One region of the Pseudonocardia sp. ICBG601 genome, then DNA from elsewhere that is predicted to be linked to it. Evidence: riboswitches for the same ligand, from Rfam matches in the RefSeq annotation. Region 1 holds a riboswitch; each other region holds the start of a gene.
What was found. A riboswitch is a leader RNA that binds a small molecule or an ion and turns the genes downstream of it on or off. The one in region 1 is predicted to bind S-adenosylmethionine.
Positions count from the first base shown of each region.

Region 2: linked by a shared signal. The riboswitch ahead of thrC (threonine synthase) and the one ahead of KPL57_RS52830 (GNAT family N-acetyltransferase) in region 1 are both predicted to bind S-adenosylmethionine.
Region 3: linked by a shared signal. The riboswitch ahead of KPL57_RS42295 (aminotransferase class V-fold PLP-dependent enzyme) and the one ahead of KPL57_RS52830 (GNAT family N-acetyltransferase) in region 1 are both predicted to bind S-adenosylmethionine.
Region 4: linked by a shared signal. The riboswitch ahead of KPL57_RS64325 (hypothetical protein) and the one ahead of KPL57_RS52830 (GNAT family N-acetyltransferase) in region 1 are both predicted to bind S-adenosylmethionine.

Region 1 covers NZ_JAHLJA010000152.1:528,489-536,188, reverse strand. Annotated here, with positions in the region: gene KPL57_RS52855 (LLM class flavin-dependent oxidoreductase) at 1-795, shown strand, start outside; gene KPL57_RS52850 (OsmC family protein) at 852-1,337, opposite strand; gene KPL57_RS52845 (ABC transporter permease) at 2,043-2,894, shown strand; gene KPL57_RS52840 (ABC transporter substrate-binding protein) at 2,891-3,931, shown strand; gene KPL57_RS52835 (ABC transporter ATP-binding protein) at 3,912-4,733, shown strand; SAM riboswitch class I at 4,845-4,952, shown strand; gene KPL57_RS52830 (GNAT family N-acetyltransferase) at 5,164-5,637, shown strand; gene KPL57_RS52825 (LysR substrate-binding domain-containing protein) at 5,649-6,524, opposite strand; gene KPL57_RS68130 (hypothetical protein) at 6,621-6,752, shown strand; gene KPL57_RS52820 (alpha/beta hydrolase) at 6,860-7,624, shown strand; gene KPL57_RS70910 (rhodanese-like domain-containing protein) at 7,621-7,700, shown strand, end outside.
Region 2 covers NZ_JAHLJA010000039.1:10,372-18,071, reverse strand. Annotated here, with positions in the region: gene KPL57_RS14450 (DegV family protein) at 1-602, shown strand, start outside; gene KPL57_RS69710 (helix-hairpin-helix domain-containing protein) at 837-2,120, shown strand; partial or broken gene KPL57_RS72130 (ComEC/Rec2 family competence protein) at 2,570-4,339, shown strand; gene thrC (threonine synthase) at 4,580-5,848, opposite strand; SAM riboswitch class I at 5,855-6,008, opposite strand; partial or broken gene holA (DNA polymerase III subunit delta) at 6,149-7,118, shown strand; gene rpsT (30S ribosomal protein S20) at 7,233-7,496, opposite strand; gene KPL57_RS14420 (hypothetical protein) at 7,667-7,700, opposite strand, start outside.
Region 3 covers NZ_JAHLJA010000148.1:2,692,485-2,700,184, forward strand. Annotated here, with positions in the region: gene lhgO (L-2-hydroxyglutarate oxidase) at 1-655, shown strand, start outside; gene era (GTPase Era) at 652-1,554, shown strand; gene recO (DNA repair protein RecO) at 1,575-2,411, shown strand; gene KPL57_RS42270 (hypothetical protein) at 2,635-2,997, shown strand; gene KPL57_RS42275 (isoprenyl transferase) at 3,032-3,817, shown strand; gene KPL57_RS42280 (hypothetical protein) at 3,814-4,230, shown strand; gene KPL57_RS42285 (DUF2795 domain-containing protein) at 4,268-4,468, opposite strand; gene KPL57_RS42290 (hypothetical protein) at 4,549-5,184, opposite strand; SAM riboswitch class IV at 5,259-5,373, shown strand; gene KPL57_RS42295 (aminotransferase class V-fold PLP-dependent enzyme) at 5,417-6,784, shown strand; gene KPL57_RS42300 (Fur family transcriptional regulator) at 6,795-7,247, opposite strand; gene KPL57_RS42305 (helix-turn-helix transcriptional regulator) at 7,244-7,621, opposite strand.
Region 4 covers NZ_JAHLJA010000252.1:226-7,590, reverse strand. Annotated here, with positions in the region: partial or broken gene KPL57_RS64345 (ArsR/SmtB family transcription factor) at 1-259, shown strand, start outside; partial or broken gene KPL57_RS64340 (Fur family transcriptional regulator) at 363-691, shown strand; partial or broken gene KPL57_RS73690 (hypothetical protein) at 858-1,217, opposite strand; partial or broken gene KPL57_RS64330 (aminotransferase class V-fold PLP-dependent enzyme) at 1,731-1,850, opposite strand; gene KPL57_RS64325 (hypothetical protein) at 1,874-2,077, opposite strand; SAM riboswitch class IV at 2,119-2,233, opposite strand; gene KPL57_RS64320 (hypothetical protein) at 2,306-2,518, shown strand; gene KPL57_RS64315 (hypothetical protein) at 2,527-2,817, shown strand; partial or broken gene KPL57_RS73685 (DUF2795 domain-containing protein) at 3,052-3,168, shown strand; gene KPL57_RS69030 (hypothetical protein) at 3,135-3,428, shown strand; gene KPL57_RS64305 (hypothetical protein) at 3,466-3,861, opposite strand; partial or broken gene KPL57_RS64300 (isoprenyl transferase) at 3,882-4,630, opposite strand; gene recO (DNA repair protein RecO) at 5,284-6,153, opposite strand; partial or broken gene era (GTPase Era) at 6,179-7,073, opposite strand; gene KPL57_RS64285 (hypothetical protein) at 7,070-7,324, opposite strand.

The DNA.
Region 1 (7,700 bases):
GGCGGCCGGCTGGAGATCGTGATCGGCAAGGGCAACGAGGACCGGCACTTCCCGATGTTCGGGCTCGAGCTGGGTCGCCAGTACGAGTACCTCGCCGAGAACTACGAGCTGCTGCGCCGCCTGCTGCGTGAGGAGGGGGTGGACTGGTCGGGCACCCACCACGCCGACCTGGCCGGGGTGACGACGTTCCCGCGGCCGTTCGCGGGCCCGTTCCGGATCTGGCACGGCTCGGCGACCTCGACCACCGCCGTCGACCTCGCCGCCCGCTGGGGCGACCCGATCTTCTCCGCGAACGCGCTGCAGCCCCGGGAGAACTACAAGGTCCTCATCGACCGTTACCGCGAGAAGCTCGCCGAGCACGGCCACGACCCGGCGTCGGGCTACGTCGGCTCCGGCTCGGGCGGGCTGTTCCTCGCCGACACCGACGCCGAGGCGATCGCCGAGTACCGCCCGGTCTACGAGGGGTTCGCGGCGAAGATGCGCGCCGCGCACGCCGGCGACGACCGCCCCGGCAAGGCCACCTCGTTCGCGACCGTCGAGGAGGCGGTGGCGCACGGCCCGGCGCTGGTCGGGAGCCCGGAGCGGGTCGCGGCGAAGATCCTGGACTACCACGCCGCCTACGGCCACGACGTCCAGTCGGTGTCGGTCAACCCGGTGCTGCCCTACGCGCGCCAGCACGAGGTGCTGACCCGGTTCGCGACCGAGGTGGTGCCACGGGTGCGCCGCGAGGTGTCGACTACGCTGTGGGGCCCCGCCGACGCCGGCCGCGCGGCCGGGTTCGTCGTCGCGGCCTGACCCCGCCCCGGCCCCGGGTGTCGTACGGGCCGGGGCCGGGCCGGGGCCGCGCCGGTTCAGCCGGCGTCGGGCAGCGCGGCCGGGGTCCAGTCGTTGACGAACTCCAGCCCGCTGCGCTCGAACAGCTGGGTGACCGGGCAGCGCCGCGCGGTCTCCGAGACGAGCCGCTCGAACTGCTCGGCCGTCGCGTCGGTCTCGACGGTGGCCCGCACCTGCACCCGGTCGAAGTTCGCGTTGCCCTCGGCGCCGCCGACGAGCACGGCGGTGTCGAGGTCACCGCGCACCTCGAACGTCCAGTGGCCCAGCCGGACGCCCAGGTCCTTCGCGACCAGGCTCGCCGTCACCTGGTTGCACGAAGTCAGGGCGCCGAGCGCGAAGAACAGCGGGCTGGGCGCGGAGTCGGCGCCGCCGAAGGCCGGGTAGGCGTCGGCGGTGAAGACGTGCCCGGCGTCGCCCTCGGGGCGCAGGGTCTGGAAGACCCCGGTGCCCTCGGAGTGCACGACGAACGGAACGACGGTCTGCTTCGGACGGACTGCGGTCATGGGTGTCCTCCCGGACGAGTTCGGTGCGGTGGGAACGGGCGCGCAGCCGACCGGCACCGCCGCGGGACGGGGCACGGTGGGGCGCGGGTCGAGGGGGTGAACGGGTCAGCGACAGAGCGCGGACCGGGTACGCCCCAGGTCCACGTGCAGGCGCGCGACGAGGCGCGCGGTTCCGGTCACGGGATCGATCGTGTCCGACCGGTGCCGGTGGCGGCAAGGAACGCCCGCCTCGCCGTCCAGCTGGTGGGCCCACGCCGGCCACGGTCCGGACAGCGGCGGCCCCGTCCCACCGGTCGGGAGGGCGCGTCCGGGCGCCCGGTGTTACGGAGCCGGTGGGTGGTGTTCGTGACAGCGGGTGCGTCCTTGTCCGGGCACCGTCCGTCCGGTACCTCTTGCATCGTGCAGCAGGGGGCGACGGGGCGGACGACGTCCGGCCGGTGTCCCCTGTGCACGGTCGGCCGCCGCTGACCGTGCCCGCCCCGCCCGGCCGTGCCGGACGCCCGGCCCCCGCTCCCGTGGGCCCCGGGCGGGGGCGACCCGCATCCGACTCGTGACCGGCGAGCCCTCCGACGACGGAGCCCTCGTCCGCGCACCCGTGCCCGACGGCCGCACCCGCGGCCCGCCCGGCACGCCGTCCGCGCGCGGACGCACCGGCCCGACCACCCCGGTGCCGGTCCGCGCCCCGTGCCCGCCGAGAGGTCCACCGTGTCCGCGTCCACCGACACCCCGTCCGGGGCGGCCCGCGCCGCACCCCCGTCCTCACGCCGCCTGCGGTTCGACCCCCGCACGGCGGCTCTGCCACTCCTGTCGGTGCTGGTGTTCCTCGCCGTCTGGCAGGTCGCCGCGGCGAGCGGGGTCTGGAACGAGACCTTCGTGCCGTACCCCTCGACGGTGTGGCGCGCGTTCGTGGAGGTCTCGACCACCCACGACGGCACCCGCGGCTACGGCGGTTACCTGCTGTGGGAGCACCTGTACATGACCCTGCGCCGGGTGCTGGCCGGTGTCGTCCTCGGTGTGGTCGCCGGTGTGCTGGTCGGCCTGCTCATGGGCACGGTCGGCTGGGTCCGCCGGGTGCTCGAGCCGTGGCTGACGTTCCTGCGTGCGCTGCCGCCGCTGGCGTACTTCTTCCTGCTGGTGATCTGGTTGGGCATCGACGAGGCCCCGAAGGTCACCCTGCTGGCGCTCGCCGCGTTCCCGCCCGCCGCCGTCGCCACCACCGCCGCGGTCGCCGCCGCCCCGCTGGGGCTGGTCGAGGCCGCCCGCGCGCTCGGCGCCACCCGCGGCCAGGTCGTGCGGGACGTGATCGTCCCCTCGGCGCTGCCGGAGACCTTCACCGGCATCCGGCTGGCCGTCGGCATCGCCTACTCCTCGGTCGTCGCGGCCGAGCTGTTCAACGGCATCCCCGGCATCGGCGGGATGGTCAAGGACGCCAGCAACTACAACAACACCCCGGTCGTGCTCGTGGGCATCTTCGCGATCGGCATCTCCGGCCTGGTGATCGACGCGCTGCTGCGCGCCGTCGAGCGCCGCACCGTTCCGTGGAGGGGACGAGCATGACCATCCGCACCCGACTGACCTCGCTGTTCGTGGGCCTGCTGGCACTGACCGTCCTCGCGGGCTGCGCCGTCGGTCCCGCCGGGCAGGACTCCGGCAAGCCGACGATCCGGATCGCCTACCAGAGCTTCCCCAGCGGTGACCTGGTCGCCAAGCACAACCGGTGGCTGGAGGACGCGCTGCCGGACTGGAACGTGCAGTGGACGAAGTTCGACTCCGGCGCCGACATCAACACCGCGTTCGTCGCCGGTGAGCTCGACTTCGGCGCGATCGGGTCGAGCCCGGTCGCCCGCGGCCTGTCCGCCCCGCTGAACATCCCCTACCAGGTCGCGTTCGTGCTCGACGTCGCCGGCGACAACGAGGCGCTCGTCGCCCGCAACGCCACCGGCGTGACCGACGTGGCCGGGCTGCGCGGCAAGCGGATCGCCACCGCGTTCGCCTCGACCTCGCACTACAGCCTGCTCGCCGCCCTGGAGCGGGCCGGCCTCGCGCCCGCCGACGTGCAGCTGGTCGACCTGCAGCCGCAGGCCGCGCTGGCCGCGTGGGAGCGGGGCGACGTCGACGCCGTCTACACCTGGCTGCCGACCCTCGACGAGCTGCGCAAGACCGGTCGGACGCTGGTGACCAGCCGCGAGCTGGCCACCGCGGGCAAGCCGACCCTCGACCTGGGCGTGGTGTCGACGCCGTTCGCGCAGCAGCACCCCGAGGTCGTCGATGCCTGGCGCAAGGTGGAGGCCCGCGCCCTGGAGACCGTGCGCACCGACCCGCGGGCCGCGGCGCAGGCCGTCGCCGCCGAGATCGGCGCCACCCCCGAGGAGGCCGCGGCCCAGCTGAAGCAGGGCGTGTTCCTGTCCCCGCAGCAGCTGACCTCTGCCGAGTGGCTGGGCACCGACGGCGCCCCGGGCAACCTCGCCCAGAACCTGCAGAGCGCCGCGCAGTTCCTCGCCGGGCAGAAGCAGATCCCCGCCGCGCCGGACCTCGCGACCTTCCAGAAGGCGATCTACACGAAGGGGCTCCCGAATGTCCTCGCCGCAGGCTGACACCGACACCGACACCGGTGCGCGGACCGGCGCCGGGACACCCGCGATCGCGGCGGCCGGGCTCGGCCACTCCTACCCGGGCCGCCGGGAACGGGTGCAGGCACTCGGCCCGCTCGACCTGACCGTGCGGCCCGGCGAGTTCCTGGTGCTGGTCGGGGCGTCGGGCTGTGGCAAGTCGACGCTGCTGCGGCTGGTCGCCGGGTTCGAGCGGCCCACCGACGGCACCCTCGCCGTCGCCGGGCGGGCGCCCGAGCCGGGCGTCGGCGCGGGCGTGGTGTTCCAGCAGCCGCGGCTGTTCCCGTGGCGCACCGTCGGCGGCAACGTCGACCTCGCGCTGAAGTACGCCGGCGTCGCGCCGTCCGACCGGGCCGTCGCCCGCGACGGGCTGCTGGAGCGGGTCGGGCTCACCGGCGTCGCGGACCGGCGGATCTGGGAGATCTCCGGCGGCCAGCAGCAGCGGGTCGCCATCGCTCGGGCGCTCGCCGCCGACCGGGACCTGCTGCTGCTCGACGAGCCGTTCGGCGCGCTCGACGCGCTCACCCGCGAACGCCTGCAGGACGACGTGCGCCGGGTCAGCCACGAGACCGGCCGGACGAGCGTGTTCGTCACCCACTCCGCCGACGAGGCGGTGTTCCTCGGCTCCCGCGTCGTGGTGCTCACCGCCCGCCCCGGCCGGATCGCGCTGGACCTGCGGATCGACCTGCCGCGGTCCGGTGTGGACGCCGAGGCGCTGCGCGGCTCCCCGGAGTTCGCCGAGCTGCGGGCCCGGGTCGGGGCCGCGGTGAAGGAGGCCGCCGCCTGATCCCGGCCGCACGTCGTCGACGGGCCGTCCGCCCGCGCTCCCCACGAGCGGACGGCCCGTCCCGGCCCGTGGGGGTTGACACCCGATCGGTACATCGGTTCCAGTTGTCGCAGTCCATCCAGAGCGGTCGAGAGTCCCGGCTCGTCGACGCCGCAGCAACCCGCCCCGTCACCGGGGCAGGGTGCTACCGCCGGGTCCGATGGGAGACCCCGATGGCCCACCGCCACGCGACGCCCCGGCCCGACTCCGGGCAGCGGGCCCGGATCCGGCTGCGCTGGGTCCGGCGCCGCCACGTCGACCTGTGCCGCACCGGCGCCGCGTTCTGTCGCTGACCTCTCCACCCGTGCCCCGCACCGGACCGCCCCCCCCGACGTGGACGGCCGGTCCCCGCCTGCCCGAGGGCAGCGCCCGCACCCGAGAGGTCCCGACCGTGACCGCACCGCATCTCGTCCCGCCCACCGCCTCCGCACTGGAGGTCCGGTGGGTCGAGCACACCGACCCGCTCGTCCGCCCGCTGCCCACCGGGCCCGGCACCCGCCCCGACGGCGACGGCGCGGCCCCCGCCGCCCCGTCGGGGCCGGTGGTGCTGCTGCTCGACGGCGGCGACCCCGTCGCCGGGGGCACGTTCCGCCGGCGGGACTCCGACACCGCCGAGCTGACCCGGATCTGGACCGCCGCGTCGCACCGGCGCCGCGGCCTGGGCCGCCGGGTGCTGGTCGAGCTGGAGGACGCCGTCGCCGCCCGCGGCTACCGCCGCGTCTACCTGACGGCCGGGCCGCGCCGGCCCGAGGTCGGTGACCTGTGCCTGGCCGCCGGGTACACGGCGCTCTACGACCGCGCGCTGCCCGCGGGCCGGGTCCGGCGCCGCCCGTTCGAGAAGTACCTGCACGGCCGGTTCGCGTGACCGACCGGTCCTCAGCCGGCCGGGGGCGGATGGTCCCCGGCCGGCGAGAGCACCGCGGCCAGCGCGGCCGCGGCGGTCTCGACCAGGCGGGGGTCGGCGCCCGCCCGGGCCCGCAGGTGCAGCGGCTCGGACGGGGCTCCCGGCAGATCCGCGCACGGCTCGAGCCCCTCGGGTGCGTCGCCGAGCCCGGCGACGAGCGCGACGCCGAGCCCGCCGCGCACCGCGTTGAGCACGCCGGCCAGGTAGGCGGCCTCCCCGACGACGGTCGCGGCCATCCCGGCGGCCGACAGCGTCTGCAGGGCGCGGCGACGGATGGTGCACGGCGAGTCGATCACGACCAGTGGGACGGGGCCGTCCGCGGGGCGCCGCCAGCCCGGCGCCGCGTACCAGGTCAGCGGGATCGCCCCGGCGGCGACACCGGGCCCGTCGACCACGTCGCCGATGTACATCGCGAGGTCCAGCGTCCCGCGGTCCACGGCGTCGTTGAGCCGGCTGGAGCGGTCCAGCCGGAAACGCACCGCGGTCCCCGGGAACACGTCCTGCAGCCGCTCCATGACACGGGGCAGCAGCTCGTCCGCGGCGTGCTCGGTGGAGCCCAGCACCAGCGACTCACGGGTGTCGCCGACACCGAGGCGGCGCAGCGCGTCGTCGTGGGCGGCCAGGATCCGGCGGGCCTCGCCGAGCAGCGCCTCGCCCTCCGCGGTGAACCGGCTGACCCGGCCGTCCTTGCGGACCAGCGGGCGGCCGACGGCCTTCTCCAGGCGCCGCACGTGCTGGCTGACCGCGGACTGCGACAGCATCAGGGCCTGCGCCGCGCGGTGGAACCCGCCCTGGTCGGCGACGGCGACGATGCTCCGCAGCGCGGTGATGTCGAGGACGGCGGGCACGGGCCCGAGGCTACCGAGAACGATCGCGGATCGCGATCGGTTGTGATGCGCTTTCGTCGTTGGACCGGGCGCCCGCGACCGTCTCTGATGGTGGGCATGACCCGCCCGCGCCCCGTGACCCCCGGCCGGCACGTGCCGGCCGCCGTCGCGCGCCGGGCGGCCGGGCTCACGCGTCGCCGGGTCGTCGACCACGGCACGGTCTGCTCCGCGGCCTGTCCGGCCCGCTGAACCACGGGTCCACCGCGGCCCGTACCCGTGCGGCTCCGTCCGCCCTCCGCCGGTTCCCGCGCCGAGCGGCGCATCCCGGCGTCCCCCGAGAAAGAGATGAGTTCCCCATGACTGCAGTCGGCACGACCCCGGTCCTCGCCTCCTGGACCGAGCCCGAGGGCATCCGCCCGCGCGGCACCGTCGTCGTCGTCCCGGGCCGCGGCGAGCACGCCACGGTCTACGAGCGGTTCGGCAGGCGGATCGCCGCCGACGGCTACCGCGTGTGGGCCGTCAGCGACCCCACCGTCGACGCCGCCCGCGCCGCCGGGCAGATCCGTTCGCTACTCGACCGCACCCCGTCCGAGGAGCCGGGCGAGGCCGGGCCGCCACCGCGAGTGCTGGTGGGCTCCGACACCGGTGCGCTGTTCGCGGCCGGGCTGGTCGCCGACGGCGGCGCGGGCATCGACGGACTGGTGCTGGCCGGGCTCCCCCTGCGCGCCGCGCCCGGCGCACCGGACTGGGCCGAGGAGCTCGCACTGCGCACGTCCTGCCCGACCCACCGCGGCCGCCTCGATGCCGACGACACCGTCCGTCGCGGCACACTGACCGGCCCGCTGCCCGTCGGCTGGGTCGAGCGGGCCCGTCCCTCCGCGATCGGGGTGCCGGTGCTCGGCCTGCACGGCGCCGACGACGCGGTCAGCCCGCTCGCCACGGTCCGCGACTTCTACGCGGCCCTCCCGGCCGGGGAGCTGGTCGGCGTCGCCGGCGGGGCGCACGACGCCCTCAACGACGCCACCCACCGCACCGCCGCCGCCACCGCGGTGCTGTTCCTGGAGCGGCTGCGCGCCGGGTCGCGGCTGGCCCGCGTCGAGGTCCCGGCGGTGCCGCGGTGACCCGCTACGTCGTCGTCGGAGCCGGCGCGGTCGGCGCCACGCTCGCCGCCGAGTTGCACCTCGCCGGGCGGGAGGT
Region 2 (7,700 bases), on a different contig from region 1:
CCGCCGTCGTGGCCGTGCACCTGTCCCGCGCGCTGTCCGGCACCTGGGACGCGGCCCGGCTCGCCGCGCAGGAGGTCGCCCCGGACCGGATCCGGGTCGTCGACTCCGGTGCCATCGCGATGGGTCTCGGCTTCGCCGTGCTCGCCGCCGCCGACGCCGCCGGAGCCGGCGCCACCGCCGACGACGTCGAGGCCGTGGCCGGTGCCGTCGCCGCACGGGCACGGGTCCTGTTCGCGGTGCAGGACCTGGAGCGGCTGCGTCGCGGCGGCCGGATCGGCGCCGCGTCCGCGCTGATGGGCACGGCCCTGTCGGTCAAGCCGATCCTGCACCTGCGCGACGGTCGGATCGCGCCGCTGGAGAAGGTGCGGACGACCTCGCGCGCGACCGAACGGCTCGTCGCGCTCGCCGTCGCCGAGGCGGGTCCGGGCGCACACCTCGCCGTGCACCACCTCGGCGCCGAGGACCGGGCCGAGGACATCGCCGACCGGCTGCGCGAACAGCTGCCCGACGCCGCCGAGGTGCACGTCTCCGAGGTCGGCGCGGTGATCGGGGCGCACGCGGGAGCCGGTCTGGTGGGGGTCGTGGTGGTGCCCGCGGTCTGACCGCCGGGCGATGGTCTCTCGGGTCCTCGCGCGAGGCCGGCGGATGCTCCGGGTGACGCCGACATGCCCGGCTCTCGCCCCGGGCCGACAGGCCCCGCCGGTGTGTAGCACGGACCGCCGACGATCCGGCCGCGTCGTGGCCGACGGCAGCGCATCGGTCCCCAATCGATCGATCCGTCCACAGGCCCGGCATCGGCCGGTCGGAACGGGGGTGGCGCACCTAGCGTCGGGTGCGTGACCAGGACCGACGCCTCCCTCGACCCGGCCCGGCGGCTCGCCGGGATCGGGACGCGCGGGCGGGTGGACGCGGTCGCGGACCGGCTCGATCCCCCGACCGTCCCGTTGCCCGCGCTGCCGGTGGCTCCCGGCGCGTCCGGACCACGTCCCGGATCACCGCCCGCCCACGGACCGGGCGCCGTCGGGCCGCCCCCGCCGCGCGCCCACCGCGCTGCCGGGCCGCCCGTGGCGGCGCCGTCCGCGTCCCGGCCCGGCACCTGGCCCGGTGCGACGCCCCTCCGGTACGACCCCGCCACCCTGCACGGCGCGACACCGGGCCGGCCCGATTCCGCCGCCCCGCACGGGCCGGCACCGGTGTGGTCCGCCGATCCCTCCGCCACGCACCGCGGAGCGCCCGGCCCCGTCGCGCCGGAGGAGCCGGCACCGGTGTGGACCGCCGACCCCGATGCCGGCCACCCCCTGGCCCTGCTGGCCCGGGACGACCCCGCACCGTCCGAGGAGCTCGCCGACGACGTCCCGCACGGCGGGCGGCCGTCGTGGCTGCGCCGCCGAGCCCAGCGGTGGCTGCCGCCGTCGTTGGCGGGGGCGCGGGTGGACCCGGGCCGCCCCGGTGCGCTCGCGCTGGTGGCGGTGGTGCTCGCCGGGGCACTCGTCGCGGGGGTGGGTGTGTGGCTCGACCGTCCCACCGTGCAGCCCGTCGGCGGCCTGCCCGAGGTGACGGCGGTGCCCGGCGGGGCGGCGACGGGGGAGACGGACCGGTCCGCGGGCCCCGGCGGGCCGGCGCCCGTCGCGGCGGCACCGGTCACCGCGGGGCCGCTCGTCGTGAGCGTCGTCGGGCGGGTCGCCCGGCCCAGTCTCGTCCGGGTCCCCGACGGCGCACGCGTCGCCGACGCCCTGGACGCCGCGGGCGGCGCGCTGCCCGAGGTCGACCTCGGCGCGCTCAACCTGGCCCGCCGGCTCGGCGACGGGGAACAGATCGCGGTCGGCGTCCCACCGGCGCCCGACGCCGCGCCGGTGCTGCCCGCCCCGGGCTCCGAGCCGGCGTCGGGCACCGAACCGGGCGCGGCCGCCGCACCCGCCGCACCCGGCGGGAAGATCGACCTGAACACCGCCACCCTCTCGGACCTCGACGCCCTGCCCGGCGTCGGCCCGGTCACCGCGAAGAAGATCATCGACTGGCGCAGCGCCAACGGGCGCTTCAGCCGGGTCGAGCAGCTGCGCGAGATCGACGGCATCGGCGAGCGCCGTTTCGCCCAGCTCCAGGAACTGGTGCGGGTGTGACCCGCGCCGGAGCCTGCCTGCCCGAACCGGTGCCCGGGGAGCGCGACGACGAGCGTGCGGAGCAGCAGGAACGTCCCGCCCCACCCGACCTGCGCCTCGTCCCGGCCGCGCTCGCCACCTGGGCCGCCGTCCTCGCCGGGCTGCTCGGCGGCACCGCGGGCGGGATCACCGCCGCCGTCCTCGCGGCGCTCGCCCTGACGGTCACGCTGCTCCGTGCCCGGACCAGTGCCCGCGCCGCGGCGCCGTCCTCGATCGTGCTCGCCGCGGCCGGGTGCGCGCTCGTCGCGGCCGTCCTGGGCACCGTCCACGCGGCCGCGCTGGCGTCGCACCCGCTGCGCGGGCCCGCCGACCGCGGCGCCGCCGCCGAGGTCCGCGTCCGGCTCACCGACGACCCCCGGATCCTGCGCAGCACCACCGGCGGTGGAGACGAGTCCGGCGCCGCCCGGGCGATGGCGCTGGTCCCCACCGAGCTCGTCACGGCCACCGTCGGCGGCGGTCGGGCGACCACCGGCGGGAAGCTCCTGCTCCTGGCCCCGGCAGCGGAGTGGACCGGGCTGCTCCCCGGCCAGGAGGTCTCTGCCGCCGGGCTGCTCATGCCCGCACAGCGTCCCGACCTCACGGTCGCCGTGCTGAAGGTCCGCGGCGCACCGCAGGACGTGACCGCGCCGCCGTGGTGGCAGACCGGGGCCGGGGCCCTGCGCGACGGCCTGCGCGACGCGGCGGTCTCCGCACTGCCCGAGGCACCGGCGGGGCTGCTGCCCGGGCTCGCGATCGGGGACACCCGCGCCCAGCTCGCCGAGACCGAGCAGGACTTCCGGACCGCGGGGCTCGCGCACCTCACGGCCGTCTCCGGCGCCAACGTCGCGATCGTGACCGGGGCGGTGTTGCTCCTGCTGCGCCTGTTCCGGACCGACCCGCGGATCGCGGCCGCAGTGGCGATGCTCGCCCTGGTCGGGTTCGTCGTGCTGGCCCGGCCGTCGCCGTCGGTGCTGCGTGCGGCGGTGATGGGCGGGGTCGTGCTCATCGCGTTCGCCGCCGGCCGGGCGCGGTCCGCGGTGCCCGCGCTGGCGGTGGCCGTGCTCGGCCTGCTGCTGGCCGTCCCCGCCCTGGCCGTCGACGCGGGTTTCGTGCTGTCCGTCGTCGCCACCGGTGCGCTGGTGCTGCTCGGGCCGGGGTGGACGGCGGCGCTGCGACGGCGCGGGCTGCCGTCCGGGCCGGCCGAGGCGTTGGTCGTCCCGGTCGCCGCGGCGCTGGCCACCGCGCCGGTGATCGCCGGGCTCAACGGGGGAGTCGGGCTGGTCACCGTGGTGGCGAACCTGCTCGCGGCGCCCGCGGTCGCCCCCGCGACGGTGCTGGGCGTGCTCGGTGCGGTGCTGTCCGCGGTGAGCCCGGCCGCTGCGTGGTGCTGCGCCTGGCTGGCGGGGCCGTTCGTGTGGTGGCTGGTCGTGGTCGGGGACCGGGCCGCCGCGGTGCCCGGCGCCACCGTGCCGTGGCCCGCGGGCGCGGGTGGCGCGCTGCTGCTCACCGGGGTGCTCGTCGTGCTGCTGGCGATGGGCCGGGTGCCGCGGCTGCGGGCGCTGTTGCTGGCGCTGCTGGTCGGGCTCCTCGTCGTCCTCGTCCCGACCCGGTTCGCCCCGCCCGGCTGGCCGCCCACCGGGTGGCGGATGGTGGCCTGCGACGTGGGTCAGGGCGACGCGCTCGTCCTCGCCACCGGCACCCCGGGGCACGCCGTCCTGGTCGACACCGGGCCGACCGACGACGCCGTCGACACCTGCCTGGACCGGCTCGGGGTCCGGGTCCTGGAGCTCGTGGTGATCACCCACTTCCACGCCGACCACGACGGCGGCCTCGCCGGCGCGCTGCGCGGTCGGGCCGCGGGCGGGATCGCCGTCGGGCCGGTGCGGGAACCGGCGTCGGGGCTGCGCGAGATCACCCGGCACGCCGAGCGGGCCGGGGCTCCCGTGGTGGGGCTCGTGCGCGGGATGGAGCTGGGGTGGCCGGAGCTGCGCCTGCAGGTCCTCGGCCCGGTCCACCCGCCCCTGACGGTCGACGGCGACGACGGGACGGCGGTGAACGACATCTCGCTGCTGCTGCGCGCCACCACCCCGGCCGCGACGATCCTGCTGACCGGCGACGCCGAACTGGCCGCCCAGGACGATCTGCTCCACTCCGGGGCCGACCTGCGGGCCGACGTCCTGAAGATGCCCCACCACGGGTCCCGCAAGGTGGTCCCGGACCTGCTCACCGCCGCCGCGCCGCGTGCGGCGGTGATCAGCGTCGGCAACGGCAACAGCTACCGGCACCCCAACCCGGAGCTGGTGGACCGGCTGGCCGGGGCGGGCATCGTGGTCGCACGCACCGACCGGTCCGGTGACCTGGCCCTGACCGGCGACGACCCGGCCGGGCTGACGGTGGTCGCGCGTGGCGACCCCCGTCCGGCTCCCGGCCGTCGGGGCCGGTCAGCCCCGGTTCGCCAGCGCCTCGCGGACCGCGGAGGACGTCGACGGCACGGTCGCCGTCGGGCCGACCTCGCCGGAGACGGCGTCGAGGGTCTTGAGCCCGTCACCGGTGATCATCAGGACGGTCTCGGCGTCGGGGTCGAGCGCCCCGGCCTCGAGCAGCTTCTTGGTGGTCGCGATGGTGACCCCGCCCGCGGTCTCGGCGAACACGCCCTCGGTACGGGCCAGGAGCCGGATGCCGGCGACGACCTCCTCGTCGGACACGTGCCCGACCGAGCCGCCGGTGCGGCGCACCGAGTCGAGGACGTACGGACCGTCGGCCGGGTTGCCGATCGCCAGCGAGCGCGCGATGGTGTCCGGCTTCTGCGGCTGGATCACGTCGTGACCGGCCTCGAAGGCCCGCGCGACCGGCGAGCAGCCGGTGGCCTGGGCGCCGAACACGGTGTAGGGGGTGGGCTCGACCAGACCCAGGGTGCCGAGCTCGGTGAACCCCTTGTCGATCTTGGTGAGCTGGGAGCCGGATGCGACCGGGACGACCACCTGCTGCGGGAGCCGCCAGCCGAGCTGCTCGGCGACCTCGTAGCCCAGGGTCTTCGAGCCCTCGGCGTAGTACGGGCGGACGTTGACGTTCACGAACGCCCAGTCCTCGTGCTCGGCGGCCAGCTCGGTGGCGAGCCGGTTGACATCGTCGTAGTTGCCGTCGACGGCGAGCAGGGTGCCGCCGTAGACGGCGGTGGTGACGATCTTCGCCTGCTCCAGCGAGGACGGGACCAGCACGACCGAGTCCCAGCCGGCACGGGCGGCCGCGGCGGCCACGGCGTTGGCGAGGTTGCCCGTGGAGGGGCAGCACAGCACCGAGAAGCCGAGCTCACGGGCGGCGGCGAGCGCGACGGCGACGACGCGGTCCTTGAACGAGTGCGTCGGGTTGCCCGTGTCGTCCTTGATCCAGATCTTGCGGACGCCGAGGGCGCGGGCCAGGTTGTCGGCCTCGATCAGCCGGGTCAGGCCGGGCTCGGTGTTCGCGTGCTGCTCGACGGTCGAGGGGACCGGCAGCAGGTCCTTGTAGCGCCAGATCGACTTCGGGCCGACCTCGATGGAGGCGCGGGTGACCGTCGGGAAGTCGTAGGCCACCTCGAGGGGGCCGAAACAGCGCGGACACGCGAACTCCGCGGCGAGCGGGGTCTCGTGGCGGCACTCGCGGCACGCGAGCGCGCGCGCGGAGCCCAGGTCGTAGGCAGAGGTGGTTTCGGGCGCAGCAGTGAGAGTCACGAGATCTCCTCATCTGTCCCGCCGGAGGTGGCGGGCCGGAATTGGCACCGTGTTCGTCGACGTCCTCGCCGCGCGGAACGCGCAGGTCTGGGCGGATCGTCGTGCGACGCCGGTTGCCGGGGCTTCAACGGGCCGTTCCCTCTGCCCCTCTGGATGAGCCATATGCGGTTGTGGTGCTCCGGACGCCGAGCGCCGGAATCGACGACGACGGTACGCGAACCGGGCACCGCACCGCCAGACGAGGTCGTCGTGCCGGGACGCGGCTCACCCGTTGTCGGGGGTGTGGGCCACCATGGGGGTGTGAGCAGCACGAGCGAACCGGGCCCGCTGCAGCTGGTCGTCGGGGACGAGGAGTTCCTGGCCGAGCGGGCGGTGTCCGACCTGGTCCGGCGCGCCCGGCAGCGCGATCCGGAGACCGAGCTGCGCCGCTTCCGCACCTCCGAGGTGGCACCCGGCGAGCTCGCCGGGCACCTCAGCCCCTCGCTCTTCGCGGAGGGCAGGGTGATCGTGCTCACCCATGGCCAGGATGCGAACAAGGACATGACCGCCGCCCTCGCCGACTACGTGAAGGACCCGGCCGACGGGATCGTGCTGGTGGTCCAACACGCCGGGGGGGCGAAGGGCAAGGCGGTCCTGGACCTGATGCGCAAGGCCGGGGCGCACACCGTCACCTGCAACCGCATCACCCGCGCCGACGAGCGGTCGGACTTCGTGCGCGACGAGGTGCGCCGCCACGGCGGCACCATCACCCCCGGTGCGCTCGCGGTACTGGTCGAGGCGGTCGGGTCGGACCTGCGGGAGCTGGCGGCCGCGGCCGGACAGCTCGTCGCGGACACCGGCGGTGCCGTGGACGAGGCCGGGGTGCGGCGCTACCACCGCGGCCGGGCCGAGTCCTCCGGCTTCGCGGTGGCCGACGCGGCGGTCGCGGGGGACCGGCGGGCGGCGATGGAGGCGCTGCGGTGGGCGCTGGTGCTCGGTGTCCCGCACGTCCTGATCGCCGACGCGCTCGCGGACTCGGTGCGCACCCTGGCCAAGGTCGGCTCGGCCGGGCGGGGCGACCCGAACCGGCTGGCCAGTGAGCTGGGCATGCCTCCGTGGAAGATCCGCAAGGCGCAGCAGACGGTCCGGCAGTGGCGTCCGGAGCAGCTCGCCGTCGCCATCGCGGCGGACCGCCCGGGTGAACGCCGACGTCAAGGGGGCCGCCGCGGACGCGGGGTACGCGTTGGAGCGGGCCGTGCTGGCGGTCGTGTCCGCCCGCACCCCGCGCTGAGCCCCGCGCCCGCAGCACGCGCACGGGCTCCGGCCCGGGGGCACGACAGGTCCGGAAACACGACGACGGCGCCGCCCCGATGGGGCGGCGCCGTCGTGGGGGAACTGGGGTGGCTCAGGCCTGGACGTCGTTGAGACGCTTGGCCAGGGCCGACTTGCGGTTCGCCGCCTGGTTCTTGTGGATGACGCCCTTGCCGGCCGCCTTGTCGAGGGCCTTGGCCGCCTTGCGCTGCAGCTCCACGACGTTGTCGGCGCCGGAGTCGGCGGCCTCGCGGAAGTGGCGGATCGCGGTCTTGACCGACGACTTCACCGACTTGTTGCGCTGCCGGCGCTTCTCGTTGGTCTTGACACGCTTGATCTGCGACTTGATGTTGGCCACGTCTGCCTCTGGTCTTCCTGCCTGCTGGTCGGCTGGTCTTGTGTACGTCCGGGTCCGCTCCGGCGGCACCGAACAGCATCACTGGAGAGAGGGTCCAGGCCGTTTCGGGCGAGCACGCCGAGCGCTCGACGCACAAGGTTACCAGCGGCGTCCTCGCCCCCTGTTCCGGGTCACCAGACGCGGTAGGGCAGGAACTTCCCGTTC
Region 3 (7,700 bases), on a different contig from region 1:
CGGTGACCTGCTCGGCACCCGCGCGGTCGTCTGCGGCGGCCTGCGCTGCGACGAGCTCGCCCGCCTGGCCGGTGCCGACCCCGGGGTGCGGATCGTGCCGTTCCGCGGCGAGTACTCCGGCTTCTCCGAGCGGGCCGCCTCGCTGGTCCGCGGCCTGATCTACCCGGTGCCCGACCCGGCGTTCCCGTTCCTCGGGGTGCACGCCACCCGCGGCATCGACGGCACCGTCCACGCCGGCCCGAACGCCGTGCTCGCGATGGCCCGAGAGGGCTACGACTGGCGCACGGTCCGGCCGAAGGAGCTGCTGGGCACGTTGACCTACCCGGGCATGGTGAGGGTGGCGCGCACGCACTGGCGCTACGGCATCGGCGAGGTCCGCCGCTCGCTGTCGACACGGGCGATGGTCCGCCAGATCCAGCGGATGCTGCCCGACGTCACCGCCTCCGACCTGCACCCGGCCGGCGCCGGGGTGCGGGCCCAGGCGGTGAAGGCCGACGGCACCCTGGTCGACGACTTCCTGTTCCTCGACCAGGCCGGTCCGGACGGCGCGGGCCGCCCCGGCTCGATCCTGCACGTGCTGAACGCACCCTCCCCGGCGGCGACGGCGGCCCTGCCGATCGGCCGCGAGATCCTCGACCGGCTGGGTGCGGCGTGACCGGCGCACAGCCCGAGGGCTTCCGGTCCGGGTTCGCCTGCTTCGTCGGCAGGCCCAACGCCGGCAAGTCGACGCTGACCAACGCGCTGGTCGGGGAGAAGATCGCGATCACCTCCTCGCGCCCGCAGACCACCCGGCACGCGATCCGCGGGATCGTGCACCGCCCGGACGCCCAGATCGTCCTGGTCGACACCCCGGGGCTGCACCGCCCGCGGACCCTGCTCGGGTCACGGCTCAACGACCTGGTGCGCGAGACCTGGTCCGAGGTCGACGTCGTCGGGTTCTGCGTGCCCGCCAACGAGAAGGTCGGCAAGGGCGACCGGTTCATCGCCGAGGAGCTGCGGCGGATCGCCGCGCACACCCCGGTGGTCGCCGTCGTCACCAAGACCGACACCGCCCGCCCCGAGCAGGTCGCCGAGCGGCTCACCGAGGTGTCGGCCCTGATGGAGTTCACCGAGGTCGTGCCGACCTCGGCGCGGTCGGGTTTCCAGGTGTCGCTGCTCTCGGACCTGCTGGTCGGGCTGCTGCCGGAGGGCCCGCAGCTCTACCCGGACGGCGACCTCACCGACGAGCCGACCGACGTGCTCGTCGCCGAGCTCGTGCGGGAGGCGGCGCTGGAGGGCGTGCGCGACGAGCTGCCGCACTCGATCGCCGTCGTCGTCGAGGAGACGATCGAGAAGAAGGACCTGCTGGAGATCTACGCGATCATCTACGTCGAGCGGTCCAGCCAGAAGGGCATCGTGATCGGCAAGGGCGGTGCCCGGCTCAAGCAGGTCGGCAGCGACGCCCGTCGCCAGATCGAGAAGCTGCTGGGCACCCGGGTGCACCTCGACCTGCACGTGAAGATCGCCGAGGACTGGCAGCGGGACCCGAAGCAGCTGCGCAAGCTGGGGTTCTGAGCAGGACCTAGACTGGGTGCGTGGCCCAGCTCTACCGCGACACCGGGATCGTGCTCCGGGTGCAGAAGCTGGGCGAGGCGGACCGGATCATCACGATGCTGACCCGTCAGCACGGCAAGATCCGGGTGGTCGCCAAGGGCGTGCGCCGCACCCGGTCGCGGTGGGGTGCCCGGCTGGAGCCGTTCAACCACGTCGACGTCCAGTGCTACACCGGCCGCACGCTGGACGTGGTCACCCAGGCCCAGACCGTCGACGCGTTCGCCCCGGCGATCGTCGCGGACTGGTCGGCGTACTCCTGCGGCTGCGCGATCCTGGAGACCGCGGACCGGCTGGTGTCCGAGGAGGGTGAGCCGAGCCTGCGGGTGTACCTGCTGCTGCTCGGCGCCACCCGGGCGCTGGCCGACGGCGCCCGTGAACCGGCCCTGGTGCTCGACGCGTTCCTGCTGCGGGCGATGAGCCACGCGGGGTGGGCGCCGTCGCTGTCGGAGTGCGCGCGCTGCGCGACGCCCGGCCCGCACCGGTCGTTCACCGTCGCCGGCGGCGGCATGGTGTGCCCGCGCTGCCGCCCGCCGGGCTCGGTGACCCCGGCGACCGAGACGGTGGCCCTGCTGTCCGCGCTGCTGCACGGCGACTGGGACACCGCGGACGCCTCGGGCACCCCGACCCGGCGTGAGGCCAGCGGCCTGGTCGCGGCGCACCTGCAGTGGCACCTGGAGCGGCAGCTGCGCTCGCTGCCCCTGGTCGACCGCCGCGCCCGGGTCCGGCCCGCCGCCGTCGTCGTACCCGGGGTTCCGGGGCCCGCCCCGGAACCGCCGGACGGCGGAGCGGCGACACCCCCGGACGCCCTCCCTGGCTAGTCCGACCGGACTTTTGTCCCGATGTGGGATGCCGTGAGCGGCCCGTCCGCTTCGTCGAGCGGTTGACGTGCGGGCGCGCCGCCCGTCGCGGTGCCGCCGGTCGCGTCGCACGGGACTTCCGCCGACTCCACCGGGTGATCGTCGCTTTCGACGGGCAACCGGTTCCGCCGTCTCGTTACGCTCCTGTGATCGAGGGGACCCCAGCCCCGTCGGAGAGGCAGTCGTGAACCGACCCCACACCCCGCCGCCGGACGACGACCACACCGGTCGCACCCACCGTCTCCCGGCCGCCACGCAGCGCATCCCGGTGCCGCCCACCCAGCAGTTCCCGGTCCGCACCGAGGCGATGCCGGAGTCCCCGCAGGACGGGCCGACCCGCGCGATGCGTCAGGTCCGGGCCCGCACCGAGGACGGCGCGTGGCCGGCCATCCCGATGCTGCCGGTGATCCGGCCCGACGAGTCCGAGCCGATGTCGGAGGCCGACCGGATCCGCGGGCACCGCGGGATGCGCCGGCTGCGCGAGACCATCGAGCGGCTGGAGGACCCGGCCGTGCCGGCCTGGCCGCAGCCCGACCACCGCGACTGAACCCGTCCGCCGTCCCCGACGTAAGGTCGGCGACGTGCCGTTCCAGCCTCCCGCACCGCACCCGTCCGGTGCCCGGCCCCCGGCGATCCCGCCGGAGCTGGTGCCGCGCCACGTCGCCCTCGTGATGGACGGCAACGGCCGCTGGGCCAACGCCCGCGGCCTGCCCCGCACGGAGGGCCACAAGCGGGGCGAGGCCTCGCTGATGGACGTCGCCCGCGGCTGCATCGACCTGGGCGTGCGCTGGCTGTCGGCGTACGCGTTCTCCACCGAGAACTGGCGGCGCAGCCCCGACGAGGTCCGGTTCCTGATGGGCTTCAACCGCGACGTGATCCGCCGCCGCGTCGACGAGATGGACGCGATGGGGGTCCGGGTCCGCTGGGCGGGCCGTCGCCCGCGGCTGTGGCGCTCGGTGATCAAGGAGCTGGAGATCGCCGAGGAGCGCACCCGCGGCAACGACGTGCTGAACCTGACCATGTGCGTCAACTACGGCGGCCGCGCCGAGATCGTCGACTCGGTGCGGCAGCTCGCCCGGCTCGCCGCGGAGGGCCGGATCAACCCCGACAAGATCGACGAGCGGATGCTGGCCCGGTACCTCGACGAGCCGGACATGCCCGACGTCGACCTGTTCGTGCGCTCCTCGGGGGAGCAGCGGACGTCGAACTTCCTGCTCTGGCAGAGCGCCTACGCCGAGATGGTCTTCCTGGACACGCTGTTCCCGGACTTCGACCGCCGCCACATCTGGCAGGCGATCGAGATCTACGCGCGCCGGGACCGGCGTTTCGGGGGAGCCGTGGACGCCACGACGGGAGTGACACCGTGACCACCGATGTGATCTCCGGGATGCTCGCCACCGCCAAGGGTGCGCTGGAGCGGTTCCACGACGTCACCACCGACGACGACGGCGCGCTGACCTTCGCCCACGGCGGCGTGCTGTGCGTGGTGCAGGGCACCGAGCTGGAGGAGGGCCTGCCGGTCCTCAACCTGACCTGCGTCGTCGCGTGGGACCTGCCGGAGTCCGCGGACCCGGAGCACGACGTGCCGCGACGGGTCGGCCTCGGGGTGGGGGAGGGCCTGTTCGGCACGCCCCGGGTGGTGCGCGGCGAGCGCGGCTGGGACGTGACGCTGCGCTACGCCTTCCCCGCGGCCGGGCTGGGCGAGGGGCCGATGGGCACCCTGCTGATGCTGGTCGTGTCCTCGGCGTCGAGCATGCGCGCGGAGCTGGTCGGGAGCTGAGACCGCCCGGCCGGGGGCGCACCCCCGGCCGGACCCGTCACTCGCCGGTGTCGACGGCCGCGACGACGGCGTCGACCGAGGTGTAGTCCTCGGCCGGTGCCGAACGCAGGGCCTCGACCGTCGCGGCGTCGGCGCCGTTGCGCTCGGCGGTCCACGCCAGGTCGTCCTTGGAGGCGGGGAACTCGAGACCGTGCAGGGCGCTGCGGACGGCGTCGGCGGTCGTCGTACGGGATGTCATGGGGTCACCTCTCGTCGTGGACGTTCGGTGACCGGATAGCCGGTGTGCGGCCGTCCATGCACGGGACGGCCGCACGACGGTCAGCCCTCCCCGGCGGGGTCCGCCTCCCCGGCGTCGCTGAGGTGCACGATCGGCAGCGCCGCCAGCTGGCCCGCGGTCATCGCGTGCGCCACGCCCAGCACGTCGTTCTGGGCCTTGGTCATCCGCGCGTCCACCAGCCCGGACAGGCCGTAGGCGACCCGGCCGAGCAGCCGCACCGTGGTCTCGTCGACCTGGGGGCGCGGGGTGGAGACGACCGCGACACCGCGCGGGGCGCCGTCGTTGGACTGGGCGACGCCGATCTCGTAGGACTCACGCGGGTTGACGTGCCGCGACGCGTAGTGGTCGCGCAGCGTCGACATCATGTCGTGGAACCCGGTGACGTCACCCTCGAGCTCCAGGGTGGACAGGTCGTCCTTCGTGAGGGTCTTGGTGCGGCCGGAGAAGCAGCGCACGTAGCCGATCACCGCGCCGGTCCACAGTGCCTCGACCAGGGCCGGGTCGGCGGCCACCCGGACCGGGCCGGACTCCGGACCGCCGAGCGCGGTCACCAGGTGCTCGCAGCACTGCAGCACGTACTGCAGGTCGTCGAACACCGCCGCCAGCTGGGCAAGCTCGCCGGACTCCGGGACGTCGATCCGCCGTACCGTGCCCGGGGCGGGTTGCGTGTCGGTCATCGTTCAGACGCTATCCGGGGTGGCGACGGTCACGGTGTCTCCTTCTGAGACGGTCTGCTAGCTTCGGCGGCGAAGGTCACGAGTGCCAGCGCGAAGCCCCGGCTCGCTGGACGGCAACCCTCCTCCGCGGTGGGGTGCCCCGGGTGATGACCGGGCCGACGCGACACCCGCAGTCGGCAAGCGCGGATCCGTGCGCCACGCCGGGTCCCCGAGATCGGCCGGAGGCCCGATCATGACCCTCGCCCTGTCGCGTTCCGTCCAGCACGCGCTGCCCCGTGTCGTCGGCGCGGACCTCTCCGTCCCGCTCGTCGACGGCGGGTGGGCCCGCTACTGCGACCTCGACTCCGCCGCGTCGGCGCCGGCGCTGGAGAGCGTCGCCGCGCACGTCGCGCAGGTGCTGCCCTACCACGGCAGCGTGCACCGCGGCGCCGGCTGGACCTCGAAGGTCTGCACCGCCCTGGTGGAGAACGCCCGCGCCGACGTCGCCCGGTTCGTCCGGGCCCGCGCCGACGACGTCGTGGTGTTCACCCGCAACACCACCGACGCGCTCGGCCTGCTCGCCCGCGCCGTGCCCGGCCCGGTGGTGACCCTCGATCTGGAGCACCACGCGACGCTGCTGGCCTGGCGGGGCGGTACCGGCGGCGCCGAGCACCGGGTCGTGCGGGCCGGTCGCAGCATCGCCGCGACCCTCGACGCGCTGCGGGCCGAGCTCGCCGCCCGTCCCGACGCCGCGCTGGTCGCGGTCACCGGTGCGTCCAACGTGACCGGCGAGCTCCTCCCGGTCGCCGAGATCGCCCGGATCGCGCACGCCGCGGGCGCCCGGCTGTGCGTCGACGCCGCGCAGCTCGCCCCGCACCGGCGCGTCGACCTGGCCGGGTGGGGCGCGGACTACGTCGCGCTGTCCGGGCACAAGCTCTACGCGCCCTACGGCGCCGGGGTCCTCGTCGGTCGCCGGGACTGGCTCGACGCCGCCGAGCCGCACGTCGCGGGCGGGGGAGCGGTCCGCTCGGTCGCCGTGGCCGGTGGGGAGACCGTCACCGAGTGGCTGCCCGCACCGCAGCGCCACGAGGGCGGCACCCCGAACGTGCTCGGCGCCGCTGCGCTGGGCGCGGCCTGCCGCACCCTCGAGGACCTGATCGACGACGCCGTGCCCGCCCACGAGCGCGAGCTCGCCGCCCGGCTGCGCGCGGGCCTGGCGACCGTCCCCGGCCTGCGGATCCTGTCCTGCTTCGACGACGGGCCCGACGCCGACCGCACCGCGACCGTCTCGTTCACCCTCGGCGAGCTGCCCGCGGGCCTCGTCGCGGCGGCGCTGTCCGCCGAGTACGGCATCGGCGTCCGCGACGGGCGGTTCTGCGCGCACCCGCTGCTGGAGCGGCTCACCGGCGGCGGCGACGCGGTGCGCGCCTCGCTGGGCCTGCGCACCGGCCCCTCCGACGTCGACCGGCTGGTCGACGCGCTGACCGACCTGGCGCGGCGCGGTCCGGCCTGGACCTACGCCCTCGTCGACGGCCGGTGGGCGCCCACCCCGGACCCGCGCCCGGCCGACCCGTTCGCCCGGGACCGGGAGCTGCCCGCCGTCCCCGGCTGCGGGGACTGAGCCCGGGGCGTCAGCCCGCCGAGCAGCGGCCGCAGAGGCCGAAGATCTCCAGGGTGTGCGACACCTCGGTGAAGCCGTGCTTCTGCGCGACCGACTCGGTCCAGGACTCCACCGCGGGGCCCTCGATCTCGACGGCGGCGCCGCACCGGCGGCACACCAGGTGATGGTGGTGGTGCTCGGTCTCGCAGCGCCGGTAGACCGCCTCGCCGGACGCGACCCGCAGCACGTCGACCTCGCCGCCGTCGGCGAGGGTCTGCAGGGTCCGGTAGACCGTGGTCAGGCCGATGCCCTCACCGGCGCGCCGCAGCTCCTCGTGGATCTCCTGGGCGGACCGGAAGTCCTCCAGGCGGTCGAGCAGCGCGGTGACGGCGGCCCGCTGCCGGGTGGCGCGGATGCCGCGCGGCCCGGCGGTGGACCGCTGTGTGATCGTCGCCGCGGTCGTCCGGTCGGTCGTCTCCGTCACGTGTCCTCCTCGACGTGGGCGACGGCGTCCACCACGATGTGCGCCAGGTGGTCGTCCACCAGCGAGTACAGCACCTCACGGCCCTTCCGCTCGCCCTCGACCACCCCGGCGGCCTTGAGGACCCGCAGGTGCTGGCTGATCAGGGGCTGGGTGACCCCGAGCGCGTCCACCAGGTCGTGGACGCACCGGGAGTGTTCCAGCAGCTGCAGGACGATGGCGATCCGGACCGGTGCGGCGAGTGCCCGCAGCAGGTCGCCCGCGGCGGCGAGGGTGCGCGGGTCGCGGGTCGGGCCGGGCTCGGGCGCGGGGTGGTGGTCGTCGTCCGCACCCGGGCCGGCTCCCGGTGCGTGCGTGGTCTGGGCTGCGGCAGACATGTGGTGGACCCGTCCGTTCCCCGGAGGCGGCGGCCACACCCCCCGGCGCTGCTGTGCCGTGCCGGCCGCACCCGACATG
Region 4 (7,365 bases), on a different contig from region 1:
GGGCGACCTGCGCGGGCACTCGCCGCGCCGGTCCGGATCGCCATCGTGCTGCAGCTGCTGGAACACTCGCGGTGCGTCCACGACCTGGTGGACGCGCTCGGGTCACCCAGCCCCTGATCAGCCAGCACCTGCGGGTCCTCAAGGCCGCCGGGGTGGTCGAGGGCGAGCGGAAGGGCCGCGAGGTGCTGTATTCGCTGGTGGACGACCACCTGGCGCACATCGTGGGGACGCCGTCGCCCACGTCGAGGAGGACACGTGACGGAGACGACCGGCCGGACGACGCGGCCGGCGGTCACCGAGCGGTCCACCGCCGGGCCGCGCGGCATCCGCCCACCCGGCAGCGGGCCGCCGTCACCGCCGCGCTGCTGGACCGGCTGGACGACTTCCGGTCCGCCCAGGAGATCCACGAGGAGCTGCGGCGCGCCGGCGAGGGCATCGGCCTGACCACGGTCTACCGGACCTGCAGACCCTTGCCGACGGCGGCGAGGTCGACGTGCTGCTGCGGGTCGCGTCCGGCGAGGCCGTCTACCGGCGCTGCGAGACCGAGCACCACCACCATCACCTCGTGTTGCGCCGGTGCGGCGCCGCCGTCGAGATCGAGGGTCCGGCGGTGGAGTCCTGGACCGAGTCGGTCGCCCAGAAGCACGGCTTCACCGAGGTGTCGCACACCCTCGAGGTCTTCGGCCTCTGCGGAGCGCTGCTCGGCGGGCTGAGACCGGGCTCAGTCCCCGCAGCGGGGACGGCGGGCAGCTCCCGGTCGCGGGCGAACGGGTCCGCCGGACGCGGGTCCGGGGTCGGCGCCCACCGGCCGTCGACGAGGGCGTAGGTCCAGGCCGGGCCGCGCCGTGCCAGATCGGTCAGCGCGTCGACCAGCCGGTCGACGTCGGAGGAGCCGGTGCGCAGGCCCAGCGACGCGCGCACGCGTCGCGGCCGCCGGTGAGCCGCGCCAGCAGCGGGTGGGCGCAGAAACGGCCGTCGCGGACCCCGATGCCGTACTCGGCCGACAGCGCCCGCCGCGACCAGCCCGGCGGACAGCTCGCCCAGGGTGAACGAGACGGTCGCGGTGCGGTCGCCCGCGTCGTCGAAAGCAGGACAGGGTCCGCAGGCCGGGGGACCGTCGCCAGGCCGGCGTGCAGGCTGTCGGCCAGCTCGCGCTCGTGGGCGGGCACGATGTCGTCGATCAGCGGGTCCAGGCTCCGGCAAGCCGCTCCGAGCGCGGCCACCGGCACGAGCACGTTCGGGGTGCCGCCCTCGTGCCGCTGCGGCGACGGCAGCCACTCCGTGACCGTGCGCCGCCCGGGCCGTCGGCGACGGACACGGATCGGACCGCTCCCCCGCCCGCGACGTGCGGGTCGGCGGCGTCGAGCCAGTCCCGGCGGCCGACGAGACCCCGGCGCCGTAGGGCGCGTAGAGCTTGTGCCCGGACAGCGCGACGTAGTCCGCGTTCCACCCGGCCAGGTCGACGCGCCGGTGCGGGGCGAGCTGGGCGGCGTCGACGCACAGCGGGCACCCGCGGCGTGCGCGATCGCGCGATCTCGGCGACCGGGAGGAGCTCGCCGGTCACGTTGGACGCCCGGTGACCGCGACCAGCGCGGCGTCGGGACGGGCGGCGAGCTCGCCCGCAACGCATCGAGCGTCGCCGCCACGGTGGCGGCGGCGGGCACGACGCGGTGCTCGCGGTCGCGCCAGGCCAGCAGCGTCGCGTGGTGCTCCAGGTCCAGGGTCACCACCGGGCGGGGGACGGCGCGGGCGAGCAGGCCGAGCGCGTCGGTGGTGTTGCGGGTGAACACCACGACGTCGTCGGCGCGGGCCCGGACGAACCGGGCGACGTCGGCGCGGGCGTTCTCCACGAGCGCGGTGCAGACCTTCGAGGTCAGCCGGCGCCGCGGTGCACGCTGCCGTGGTAGGGCAGCACCTCGGCGACGTGGGCAGCGACCGGCTCCAGCGCCGGCGCCGACGCGGCGGAGTCGAGGTCGCAGTAGCGGGCCCACCGGCCGTCGACGAGCGGGACCGTGAGGTCCGCACCGACGACGCGGGGCAGGGCGTGCTGGACGGGACGTGGCAGGGCGAGGGTCATGATCGGCCTCCGGCCGATCTCGGGGACCGGCGTGGCGCACGGATCCGCGCTTGCCGACTGCGGGTGTCGCGTCGGCCCGGTCATCACCCGGGGCACCCCACCGCGGAGGAGGGTTGCCGTCCAGCGAGCCGGGGCTTCGCGCTGGCACTCGTGACCTTCGGCGACGAAACTAGCAGACCGTCTCAGATGAGACACGTGAGCATCGCCACCCCGGATAGCGTCTGACCGATGGACGGACACGCACCCCGCGCCACCACGGTCCGGCGGATCGACGTCCCGGAGTCCGGCGAGCTGGCCCAGCTCGCCGCCGTCTTCGAGGACCTGCAGTACGTGCTGCGCTGCTGCGAGCACCTGGTCACCGCCCTGGGCGGGCCCGAGTCCGGGCCGGTGCGGGTGGACGCCGACCGGCGCTGGTCGAGGCCCTGTGGACCGGCGCCCTGATCGGCTACGTGCGGTGCTTCCGCCGGACGAAGACGCTGACCACCGACGACCTGACGTCGCTGGAGCTCGACGGGGACGTCAGCGGGTTCCACGACATGGTGTTCAAGCTCCGCGATCACTACGCCTCCCGGCACGTGAACCCGCGCGAGTCGTACTCGATCGGCGTGGCCCAGTCCAACGACGGGACGCCCCGGGGCGTCGCCGTCGTCTCCACCCCGCGCCCGCTCGTCGACGAGACGACGGTCCGGCTGCTCGGCCGGGTCGCCTACAGCCTGTCCGGCCTGGTGGACGCCGGCTGAAGAAGTCCCAGAACGACGTCCTCGGCGTCGCGCACGGGATGACCGCGGGCCAGCTGGCGGGGCTGCCGCTGGTGCACCTCGACGGCAGCGGCGAGGCGGCCCCGGAGGACGCGGTGACCCGGGACGGCACTCGGACGGCACCGCGGACGGCCCGGGGAACTGATCCCCGCCGGATGCATCATCCGGCGCACAGCGGCTACCCGGTCGGGACGCATCCCGACGAGAGGTGACCTCATGACCACCCGCACGACGACGTCCGACGCCGTCCGCACCGCCCTGCACGGCCTGGAGTTCCCCGCCGGCAAGGACGACCTGGCGTGGACCGCCGAGCGCAACGAGGCCGACGCCGCGACGGTCGAGGCCCTGCGGGCGGTGCCGGCCGAGGAGCACTACGCCTCGATCGCCGCCGTGGTGGCCGCCGTGGACCTGGCCGACGACGACCCGCGCGCCAGACCGCGGGCGACACCGCGGACGAGTCGGCCGAGGAGACCGAGCAGCTTCGCGCGCAGCGGCGCACCGAGCACACCCGTCCCGGGCTGTCGGAGTCCACGAAGGACGTGGACCCGGTCAACCCGATCGCCGAGGAGCTCGGCACCAACCGCAAGAAGTGACCCGCGCGGCCGGGGCGGGCACCGCCCCGCCGGCCGGTCAGCCGCCGACGAGCTCGGCCCGCATGCTCGACGCGGAGGACACGACGAGCATGAGCAGCGTCCCCATCGGACCCTCGCCCAGCCCGGCCGCGGGGAAGGCGTAGCGCAGCGTCACGTCCCAGCCGCGCTCGCCGCGCACCACCGGGGCGTGCCGAACAGGCCCTCCCCCACCCCGAGCCCGACCGACCCGTCGCGGCACGTCGTGCTCCGGGTCGGCGGAGTCCGGCAGGTCCCACGCCACGACGCAGGTCAGGTTGAGGACGGGCAGCCCCTCCTCCAGCTCGGTCCCCTGCACCACGCACAGCACGCCGCCGTGGGCGAAGGTCAGCGCGCCGTCGTCGGCGGCGGTGACGTCGTGGAACCGCTCCAGCGCACCCTTCGCGGTGGCGAGCATCCCGGTGATCACATCGGTGCTCACGGTGTCACCCCCGTCGCGGCGTCGCCCGTCGCGGCGTCCACGGCCCCGCCGAAACGCCGGTCCCGGCGTGCGTAGATCTCGATCGCCTGCCAGATGTGGCGCCGGTCGAAGTCGGGGAACAGCGTGTCCAGGAAGACCATCTCGGCGTAGGCGCTCTGCCAGAGCAGGAAGTTCGAGGTCCGCTGCTCCCCCGAGGGAGCGCACGAACAGGTCGACGTCGGGCATGTCCGGCTCGTCGAGGTGGCGGGCCAGCATCCGCTCGTCGATCTTGTCGGGGTTGATCCGGCCCTCGGCGGCGAGCCGGGCGATCTGGCGCACCGAGTCGACGATCTCGGCGCGGCCGCCGTAGTTGACGCACATGGTCAGGTTCAGCACGTCGTTGCCGCGGGTGCGCTCCTCGGCGATCTCCAGCTCCTTGATCACCGAGCGCCACAGCCGCGGGCGCGCCCGCCCAGCGGACCCGGACCCCCATCGCGTCCATCTCGTCGACGCGACGGCGGATGACGTCGCGGTTGAAGCCCATCAGGAACCGGACCTCGTCGGGGCTGCGCCGCCAGTTCTCGGTGGAGAACGCGTACGCCGACAGCCAGCGCACACCGAGGTCGATGCAGCCGCGGGCGACGTCCATCAGCGACGCCTCGCCCCGCTTGTGCCCCTCCGTGCGGGGCAGACCACGGGCGTTGGCCCAGCGGCCGTTGCCGTCCATGACGAGGGCGACGTGGCCCGGCACCAGCTCCGGCGGGATCGCCGGGGGCCGGGCACCGGACGGATGCGGGCGGGAGGCTGGAACGGCACGTCACCGACCCTACGTCGGGGCCGATGGCCGGGCTCGGCCGCGGTGGTCGGGCTCAGTCGCGCTGGTCGGGCTGGGGCCAGGCCGGCACGGCCGGGTCCTCCAGCCGCTCGATGGTCCTCGCGCAGCCGGCGCATCCCGCGGTGCCCGTGGACCCGGTCGACCTCCGACAGCGGTTCGGACTCGTCGGGCCGGATCACCGGCAGCATCGGGATGGCCGGCCAGGCGCCGTCCTCGGTGCGGGCCCGGACCTGACGCATCGCGCGGGTCGGCCCGTCCTGCGGGGACTCCGGCATGACCTCGGTGCGGGCGGCAGCTGCTGGGTGGGCGGCACCGGGATCCGCTGCGTGGCGGCCGGGAGACGATGGGTGCGAGCGGTGTGGTCGTCGTCCGGCGGCGGTGTGTGGGGTCGGTTCACGACTGCCTCTCCGACGGGGCTGGGGTCCCCTCGATCACAGGAGGATAACGAGACCGCGCAACCGGTTGCCTGTCCTGAGCGACGTTCACCCGGTGGAGTCGGCGGAAGCGCCGTGCGCCGCGACCGGCGGCACCGCGGCGGGCGGCGCACCGGGAACGTCAACCGCTCGACGAAGCATACGGGCCGCTCACGGCAGCCCGATCGGACACCGGGCCGATCGAACTAGTCGGACAGCGCGTCCGGAGGTGTCGGCGCACCGCCGTCCGGCGGTTCGGGGCGGTCCCCGGCGCACCCGGCGCGACGACGGCGGCGGGCCGGACCCGGGCGCGGCGGTCGACCAGGGGCAGCGAGCGCAGCTGGCGCTCCAGGTGCCACTGCAGGTGCGCCGCGACCAGGCCGCTGGCCTCCGCCGGGTCGGGGTGCCCGAGGCGTCGGCGGTGTCCCAGTCGCCGTGCAGCAGCGCCATGAGCAGCGCCACCGTCTCGGGGGCCGGGGGGACCGAGCCCGGCGGGCGGCAGCGCGGGCACACCATGCCGCCCCCGGCGACGGTGAACGACCGGTGCGGGCCGGGCGTCGCGCAGCGCGCACAGTCCGACAGCGACGGCGCCCACCCCGCATGGCTCATGGCCCGCAGCAGGAACGCGTCGAGCACCAGGGCCGGTTCGCGGGCGCCGTCGGCCAGCGCCCGGGTGGCACCGAGCAGCAGCAGGTAGACCCGCAGGCTCGGCTCGCCCTCCTCGGACACCAGCCGGTCCGCGGTCTCCAGGATCGCGCAGCCGCAGGAGTAGGCCGACCAGTCCGCGACGATCGCCGGCGCGAACGCGTCGACGGTCTGGGCCTGGGTGACCACGTCGAGCGTGCGCCCGGTGTAGCACTGGACGTCGACGTGGTTGAACGGCTCCAGCCGGGCGCCCCACCGCGACCGGGTGCGGGCGCACGCCCTTGGCGACCACCCGGATCTTGCCGTGCTGACGGTCAGCATCGTGATGATCCGGTCCGCCTCGCCCAGCTTCTGCACCCGGAGCACGATCCCGGTGTCGCGGTAGAGCTGGGCCACCCACCCAGTCTAGGTTCTCCTCAGAACCCAGCTTGCGCAGCTGCTTCGGGTCCCGCTGCCAGTCCTCGGCGATCTTCACGTGCAGGTCCAGGTGCACCCGGGTGCCCAGCAGCTTCTCGATCTGGCGACGGGCGTCGCTGCCGACCCTGCTTGAGCCGGGCACCGCCCTTGCCGATCACGATGCCCTTCTGGCTGGACCGCTCGACGTAGATGATCGCGTAGATCTCCAGCAGGTCCTTCTTCTCGATCGTCTCCTCGACGACGACGGCGATCGAGTGCGGCAGCTCGTCGCGCACGCCTCCAGCGCCGCCTCCCGCACGAGCTCGGCCACGAGCACGTCGGTCGGCTCGTCGGTGAGGTCGCCGTCCGGGTAGAGCTGCGGCCCCTCCGGCAGCAGCCCGACCAGCAGGTCCGACAGCAGCGATACCTGGAGCCCGACCGCGCCGAGAGTCGGCACGACCTCGGCGAAGTCCATCAGCGCCGCCACCTCGGTGAGCCGCTCGGCGACCTGCTCGGGGCGGGCGGTGTCGGTCTTGGTGACGACGGCGACCACCGGGGTGTGCGCGGCGATCCGGCCCAGCTCCTCGGCGATGAACCGGTCACCCTTGCCGACCTTCTCGTTGGCGGGCACGCAGAACCCGACGACGTCGACCTCGGACCACGTCTCGCGCACCAGGTCGTTGAGCCGCGACCCGAGCAGGGTCCGGGGCGGTGCAGCCCCGGGGTGTCGACCAGGACGATCTGGGCGTCCGGTCGGTGCACGATCCCGCGGATCGCGTGCCGGGGGTCTGCGGGCGCGAGGAGGTGATCACGATCTTCTCCCCGACCAGCGCGTTGGTCAGGGTCGACTTGCCGGCGTTGGGCCTGCCGACGAAGCAGGCGAACCCGGACCGGAAGCCCTCGGGCCGTGCGCCGGTCATGCCGCACCGAGCCGGTCGAGGATCTCGCGGCCGATCGGCAGCGCCGCCGTCGCCGCCGGGGACGGTGCGTTCAGCACGTGCAGGATCGAGCCGGGGCGGCCCGCGCCGTCCGGACCGGCCTGGTCGAGGAACAGGAAGTCGTCGACCAGGTGCCGTCGGCCTTCACGGCCTGGGCCCGCACCCCCGGCGCCTGCCGGGTGCAGGTCGGAGGCGGTGACCTCGGGCAGCATCCGCTGGATCTGGCGGACCATCGCGCGCGTCGACAGCGAGCGGCGGACCTCGCCGATGCCGT